Regions from separate parts of the Paenarthrobacter sp. NCHU4564 genome, predicted to be linked through region 2. Evidence: riboswitches for the same ligand, from Rfam matches in the RefSeq annotation. Region 2 holds a riboswitch; the other holds the start of a gene.
The links. A riboswitch is a leader RNA that binds a small molecule or an ion and turns the genes downstream of it on or off. The one in region 2 is predicted to bind thiamine pyrophosphate.
Positions count from the first base shown of each region.

Region 1: it holds a riboswitch for thiamine pyrophosphate, as region 2 does, so the genes downstream of both, ACSVIE_RS16095 (ECF transporter S component) here and thiO (glycine oxidase ThiO) in region 2, are expected to answer to the same signal.

Region 1 covers NZ_JBQLIS010000017.1:54,925-58,822, reverse strand. The annotation lists gene ACSVIE_RS16105 (energy-coupling factor transporter transmembrane component T family protein) at 1-493, opposite strand, end outside; gene ACSVIE_RS16100 (ABC transporter ATP-binding protein) at 490-2,034, opposite strand; gene ACSVIE_RS16095 (ECF transporter S component) at 2,034-2,654, opposite strand; TPP riboswitch at 2,733-2,869, opposite strand; gene ACSVIE_RS16090 (NUDIX hydrolase) at 3,005-3,682, shown strand; gene ACSVIE_RS16085 (DUF4235 domain-containing protein) at 3,746-3,898, shown strand, end outside.
Region 2 covers NZ_JBQLIS010000023.1:25,739-29,636, forward strand. The annotation lists gene ACSVIE_RS18445 (RNB domain-containing ribonuclease) at 1-464, opposite strand, end outside; gene ACSVIE_RS18450 (ferritin-like fold-containing protein) at 506-1,174, shown strand; gene thiE (thiamine phosphate synthase) at 1,178-1,861, opposite strand; TPP riboswitch at 1,889-2,006, shown strand; gene thiO (glycine oxidase ThiO) at 2,000-3,277, shown strand; gene thiS (sulfur carrier protein ThiS) at 3,274-3,510, shown strand; gene ACSVIE_RS18470 (thiazole synthase) at 3,515-3,898, shown strand, end outside.

The sequences.
Region 1 (3,898 bases), on a different contig from region 2:
CCTCGGCCAGCAAGCCCACCAAGCGCATCGCGGCCAGGGAGCCCAGCACAAACCGGTGCGGGAGCCTGGCCTTCTGCGCCAAAGCATCGGCGAGGTCGGTCGGGTCCGTGCAGGTCATCAGCAGGATCGCCGGAAGTGCGATGGCCAGCCCGCGAAGCATGAACCCGAGTCCCAGCTCCAGCGAGCCTTCGCTGATGGACCAGAGCCCGACGTCGAGCAATACAGCGCCGCTGTCAGCGGCGACGATCGCTGTGCTCCAGCCGCCAACGGCCGCGGCGATAATCAGCGGCCAGGCCCTTGACCAGAGAAGCCCGAGCGTGAGCCCGGCAAGGGGGAATAGCGCAAGCTCGGCAACCAGGGCCACGGACGCGGAGACCCAGTCGATGGACAGCGCCAGGACCAGCGAAATCAGGAAAACGGCGACGAACTTCGCCAAGGGGTTGGCCCGCGTTAATAAGGCATGGTTGCCGCTCAGGCTCAAGGTGTCCCTCATGCCGCACCCGCTTCCATTTTCCGGGACCGCTCCGCCGGGGCCAACCTGAGTTCCGCGCCGCCCAGCACGGCACTGAACTCCTCGTCGTGCGTCACCGAGACCACGGCGGTGCCTTGGTCCAGCAGTTCCGACAGGAACGACGCCAGTTCGGCCCACGTGTTCGCGTCCTGGCCGAAGGTCGGCTCGTCCAGGACCAGTACCTTGGGGTGTGCGGCGAGCACGGTCGCTACGGACAGCCGGCGCTTCTCGCCGCCGGACAGGGTGTAGGGATTCGCGTCCACCAAGTGCGTCAGCCGGAGCCGCTCCAGCAGTTCGTCGACCCGCTCCTCGCCACGGCCCACATGCCTGGGACCGAACATCAGCTCATCCAGCACCTTGCCGGTGACGAACTGGTGCTCCGGTTCCTGGAACACCGTGCCGATCCGGGAAATCAGTTGGTCCGCTTTCCACCGGAAGGGATCTATCCCGGCGCCTTCGGAAAGCTCGACGGCGGCAGAGACCTTCCCTGCCACCGGCGCCAAAAGTCCTGCCAGCGTCAAGGCGAACGTGGACTTTCCGGTGCCGTTGGGTCCGGTGATGGTGAGCGCCTGCCCTGCCCGGACCTGGGCACTGATGCCGTGCTGCACCGGCTGCGGCGGGATGGACCTGAAACCCTTCCTGCGTGGCTTGGCGCGGGAAACTGCCAGGTCCTGGGCCGCCACCAGCAGTTGCGCGGATTGGTTGCCGCGTTCCCTGCGGCGGGTTTCGGGAACGTACCCGGGCACCCACACGCCGGCGGCCTTGAGCAGGCTGTGCGCTTCAGCCAGAACCTGGTCCGGCGGCCCATCCAGGAGCACCCCACCGCCCGCCGAACCGGGCTGCAGGACCACGATCCTGTCCACCAGGTCCTTCCAGACGGACACCCTGTGTTCCACCACAACCAAGGTGGCGCCTGTCTTGTCCAGGCATCGGCGCACGGCATCACGGACTTCCAGCACACCGGCAGGGTCCAGGTTGGCCGTCGGTTCGTCCAACAGGATCAATCCCGGTCTCATCGCCAAAATACCCGCCAGCGCAAGCCGCTGCTTTTGGCCGCCGGAGAGTGCCGCCGTCGGGTGGTCCAACGCCAAACCGCCGCCATCAGCGGTACGCAACCCCACGTCGTCGAGCGCTTCATGAACCCGGGTCCAGATCCGGTCACGGGGCACGGCAAGGTTTTCGGCTCCGAAGGCGACGTCGTCGCCAATCCGGGACAAGACCACCTGCGTTTCGGGATCCTGCTGCATCAATCCGGCGCGGCCGCGTTGTTCCCGCGGCGAAGCACCGTCCAACAGGAGTGAACCGGTCTCGTCCGAATCATCCTCTTCCTCGCCCAGGACCCCGGCCAGCGCGTGCAGCAAGGTCGACTTGCCCGCACCGGAGGGACCCAACAGCAACACTCGCTCGCCCGGATCGATGCGGAGGTCAAGGCCCTGGATGGCAGGTGTGGTCCGGCCGGCGTGCCGCCAACCCCAGCCCTCGGCGGAGATGGCGGCAGGCCTGCCGGTGTTGGTCTGTGCCATCAGTTGAAGACGGGCTCCGAGGCGGCCTTGCGCGATGCGAAGGCGCTCAACACGCCGGTTTTGGCCAGGCCCCGGGTGGCGACCCAGGAGAGGGCACCGGCAATGATGGCGCCGGACAACGTGCAGAACGCGATGTAGGCCAGCTTGTCCACGGCCTCGTAGGCGATGTTCCAGCCCCACGGCATGAAGGAGTCGTTGAGGCCGCAGAAGAGGCCCGCACCGGCACCGGCCAGCAGCGCCGTGGGGAGGTTGAACTTCTTGTAGCGGAACGCAGCGAACACCAGCTCGGCACCCAGGCCCTGCAGGACGCCGGAAATCAAAACGGTGGTGCCGTACTGGGAACCCATGATCAGCTCACCCGTCGCGGCCACAGCCTCGCAGAACAGCGCGGCACCGGGTTTGCGGATGATCAGCATGCCCAGAACTGCGGGGATCATCCAGCCGCCGGCAATCAGGCCGGTCAAGGGCGGGTAGGCCGCGTTCATGGGAATGGATACGATCGCGGCGCCCTGGGACCATGCCCAGAAGATCACGCCGCCGGCGATGGCGATCAAAGCTGCCACCACGATGTCTACTACACGCCAGTTGTAACTGGTCTTCTTCACGCTTGCCGTGGTCATTTCTTTGCCTCCTGAGGTTACAGGAGGGGAAAGTGCTCCCCGGATTCCCGGCAGGCATGCGCCACCGGTGTTCCGGACACTCTGAGAAGCTCGACTCCCTTGCGCCGGTACTAACCGGATCAGGTTCGAGGGTCTGCGGCTGTCCGCACTCTCAGCGCCCTCGCGTCACCTGCATCCCTGCAGGGTTCGACGGCGGCGCTCCCCTGTCGTTATCAATCTGCCCTGATGGGCGAGGTCCAGTTTACACCCGGGTCCGTGCGTTGGCCCTCGCTGGCAGTCATAAAGGGTTGCGGTTTCTCCCGGCCCGTTTGCCGGCTTCCTCTCTCATGCACACCTGAGAGAATGACTTCATGACGGATCATCCCGGCTTAGGCCAGCCTGCACCCGAACCACGGCTCGCTGCCAGCGTGATCCTGCTCAGGGACGCCGCCGACGGGCTCGAGGTCTTCGTCCAGCACCGGGTGTCCACCATGGACTTCGCCGCGGGCATGGTGGTCTTTCCCGGAGGCCGCGTGGATGCCGCGGACAGTGAAGGGTGGGACTACCCGCAGGAGTTGCTGGCAGGGCACGCCGATGCGTGGTCGGAAGCATCCATCGCCGCCAACCCGGACCAAGCCATCCGGGAAGCGGGCACCGTGCTGACTGCCGCCCTCCGCGAGGTGCAGGAGGAAGCCGGACTCACGCTTGAGCCTGCAGATCTGCGTCCGTGGGCCAACTGGGTGACCCCGGTGGACATGCCCAAGCGCTTTGACACCTACTTCTACGTCGCCAAGGCCCGTGACGGGGCAGCGCCCCAACACCAAACAACGGAAGCCTGGCAGTCGCTCTGGATGCCCGTGGCCGGCGTCCTCTCCGCTGAAGCCGAAGGCACGCTCCACCTCATGCCACCCACCTACTACCTGCTCAAGGAACTTGCGAGCCTGGGCACCGTGGATGCTGTGTGGGGCGCCCGGCACCCCGTAGTTCCCGTCCTGGCACCCCGGGGTTCCATGGCGGCCTTCCTGAAAGACAGGGAAAACCGCCGATAAAGGCTCCCATTGCGCCCGCGAATGGTGCCTGGTGCACGCTGTAGGTGAGGTTAGGCTTGGGACATGAACTTCTTCTTCAAGCTGCTGGGGACCGGAGTGAGCCTCGGAGCAGGATTCGTCGGCACCAAACTGGTCAACCTGGCTTGGGAGAAGGCCAGCGGCAACAAGCCGCCCGCAGGTCATGACGACCTCGAAACCAGCCTGCGCTCAGCACTG
Region 2 (3,898 bases):
CCGTTCGGGTCCAGCGTGAAGTCCCAGACGAAAGCACCACAGTCTTGGTCCGCCAGGAGGCTGCCGGCGTTCTCGCTGATCACCTCCGGGTGCAGCGGGATCCGGCCATCGGGCGCATAGAACGTCTGGCCGCGCTGCCGGGTCTCCGCGTCCAACGCACCGCCAGGGGCAACAAAGGACGGCACATCGGCTATGGCATACAGGACCTTGTAGCCGTCGCCGTCGCGCTCGATGAAGAGGGCCTGGTCAAGGTCCGTGGAGCTGGCAGGATCGATGGTCACGAACGGAACGTGCCGCAGGTCGTGGTCCGGCAAGCGGTGCTCTTCCACCGCGCGTCTGGCCTCCTCCACAGCCGGTGCCGGGTACTCCCGGGGAAGATCCAGCTCCGTCCTCAAGGCAGCCAGGGCATCGGCAAGCTGGTCCGTGGAGTCGTCGACGTTGGGAGCTATCCGATGATGTGACACGAAAGTCACATTAGCCCGAAAACCGCCGATAGTCTTGAAGCATGGGCACTTCCCAGGACAGCAATGCTCCAGTTGGCACCCTGGCGATCGAGCTCCTTGGGGCCATGGCCTACGGGGAGTTGTCGGCCTTCGGGAGGCTGTCCGCGGACTCCCGGCATGCTCCCACCCTTCGGGACCGGGCCATGCTGGGCAAGATTGCCGTGGGAGCCTACGGAAACTTCGCCATGATCAGCGACCACCTCGCCGGGTTGGGCGTTGATCCCGAGGATGCCATGCTGCCATTCCAACAGTCCTTTGACCACTTCCATGAGCGCACCCGGCCGGGCGACTGGTACGAGTCGGTCATGAAGGCCTACGTCATCGATACGGTCTCGGCTGACTTCTACCGTACCGTCGCAGGATTCCTCGACGCCCGAACACAGGTGGTCGTGCACCAGGTCGCTTCTGCCGACCATGCCACGGAGGCCCTCCGCATCCTGCTGCGGAAGGCGCTCGCCGACGACCCCAGGCTCTCGTCACGACTCGCGCTGTGGGCACGGAGGCTCGTGGGGGAAGCGCTGACGCAGGCACAGCGGGTGGGACTGGAACATCCCTGGCTGGGCCCCGTGCTCAAGGCCGGCGGGGAGGCGCGGGAAGCGGTGGGCCGCTTGACTGCGGACCTGGCAGCGGGGCACGGACAGAGGATGTCGGGCCTGGGGCTGGCCCCCTGACCGTCAGCGGCCGGCGTCGAGGGCCTCGAGCAGCGACCTTGCCGCCGCCGTCGGATCGTCCGCCTCCGTGATGGCGCGAACCACCACGATCCTTGCGGCACCTGCGGCCACTACGTCCTCGACGTTGCCGAGGTCGATCCCGCCGATGGCGAACCAAGGCAGATCAGCGCCAGCGGCGTCGTTCCCGCGGGCCCGTTCCACTGCTTCTGCGGCAAATGTGACCAGCTCCAGTCCAACGGCCGCGCGACCGGGTTTTGTGGGAGTGGCCCATACGGGTCCGACACAGAAATAGTCCAGCCCGCCCGGCACCTGCGACGCCGCGATGGCGGCATCGGCCTGTTCCGGAGTGTGGGTGGAGAGGCCGATCGCAGCACCGGGCAGGAGCTGCCGGGCGGCCGGAAGCGGAAGGTCCTTCTGGCCGATGTGGAAGACCGGAGCCCCGGAAACACTGGCAACATCGGCCCGGTCGTTGACCGCCCACAACTTTCCGTGGCGTGCAGCGGCCTTGCCGAGGACCTCCAGGAGCTCCAGCTCCCGGCCGGCCTCCAGGGACTTGTCCCGGAGTTGGATGATGTCCACGCCACCGGCGAAGGCGGCGTCCACAAAGTCCGCAAAGTCCTCCTTCTCCTGGCGTGCGTCGGTGCACAGGTAGAGGCGGGCAGAAGCAATGGCGTTGGGCTGGGTCATGGAAACCAGAGTAGTTCCTCTAAACTGGGCTCGTACTGCGGGAGCCGTGGCAGCGTCATATGACTGCCCGGCTGAGAGGGCTTCAGCGCCGACCGCTTGACCTGATCCGGGTAATACCGGCGTAGGGAAGGGAAAAACATGGTCGTACCCCGGCCCGTTCCGGAAACAGCACCGGACCTTGAAGCAGATGTGATCGTCATCGGTGGCGGGATCATCGGATTGGGCATCGCGCACGAGGCCCGGGCGGCCGGCCGTTCGGTGGTGGTGGTCGATCCCGCACCTGCCACGGGGGCCACTTTCGCAGCAGCAGGCATGCTCGCCCCCGTCAGCGAACTCCACTACCAGGAGGAAGACCTCCTGGAACTCATGCTGGAATCAGCCCGGTTGTGGCCGGCTTTCGCGGCGGACCTCGCCGGACGTGGAGCAGCCATCGGTTACTGCACGACGCCGACACTTGGCGTGGGTGCCGACGCTGCCGACCGCCGTGCCTTGACCGATCTGCGGTCCGCCCAGCTTGCGGCCGGATTGGCCGTGGCGCCGCTGGCCCTGCGGGAAGCGCGGGAGCGCGAACCGCTTCTGAGCCCGCAAATTTCCTGTGCCTTCGATATCCCCGCCGACCACCAGGTGGACCCGCGGAGGCTGGCCGCCGGCCTGATGTCGGTCCTGGCCTCCCATTCTCCGGAAGACCAGACCTGGGTCGCCGGGGCCGCCGACGGTTTCCTGGTGACGGAGTCCGCAACCCGGTTGCTCCGCGAGGAGGACCGGGTGCTGGGTGTGGGGCTGGAGTCCGGCATCAAAGTCCGGGCTGCGGAGACGGTGGTGGCCAACGGACTCGGCGCCGGCAGGCTCGACGGACTCCCTGATGGGCTGTCCCTTCCCGTTCGTCCCGTCTACGGGGATATCCTTCGGCTTCGCGTGCCGGAGCACCTGCGCCCGCTCGTGACAGCCACGGTCCGGGGAATGGTGCGCGGGGTCCCGGTCTACATCGTCCCGCGTGACGACGGGACTGTGGTCATCGGGGCAACCCAGCGCGAAGACAACCTTTCTGCCACGTCCAACGCAGTCTCAGCCGGAGGTGTCTACCAGCTCCTTCGCGATGCCCAGGTCCTGGTGCCCGCCGTCGCCGAACTCGAGCTGCTCGAGGCCACGGCACGTGCACGGCCAGGCACACCGGACAACGCACCCTTGCTGGGACGGGTGACCGGCAGCACCGGGGAGGTTCGCGGACTGGTCATCGCCACCGGCTTCTTCCGCCACGGCGTCCTCCTCACCCCGGTCGCGGCAAAGATCGTGGGCGGGCTGCTGGGCGGCTCCGGCGACCCGCGCTGGTCGCGGTTCGCACCGGACCGCTTTGCGCCAACTGAACAGCATGAACTTCCTCCCGGACCACGCACGTCGATCAAGGAACCCGCATGAACATCAAACTCAATGGCACTGCCCGTTCAGTGCCGGACGACGCATCCGTCAGCACCCTCGTCAGCGACGTCACCGGCCGCGCCCTGGACCACCGCGGTCAGGCGGCCGACGGCGGCAAGCTGGGTGTCGCCGTCGCCCGCAACTCCGAAGTAGTCCCGCGGAGCCAATGGGCCGCGACGGCCCTGGCCGACGGCGATGAACTCGAACTCGTTACTGCGGTCCAGGGAGGCTGAGAGGATGACCATCACCAGCACAGGCAACACGCGGCAGACCGGGACCGACGACGCCCTGGTCATAGACGGAGTCGGATTCTCGTCCCGCCTCATCATGGGAACCGGAGGGGCGCCGAGCCTGGACGGACTTGGTGCGGCGCTCCTGGCCTCGGGCACCGAACTCACCACCGTGGCCATGCGCCGGTACTCGCCGGCAGAGACGGGCTCGCTTTTCCAGCTCCTGGTGGACAACGGCATCCGCGTACTGCCCAACACGGCCGGATGCTTCACTGCCAAAGACGCGGTGATGACGGCCGAACTGGCCCGTGAAGCCCTGGAAACCGATTGGGTCAAGCTGGAGGTCATCGCTGACGAGCACACTCTCCTCCCGGACGCAGTGGAGCTGGTG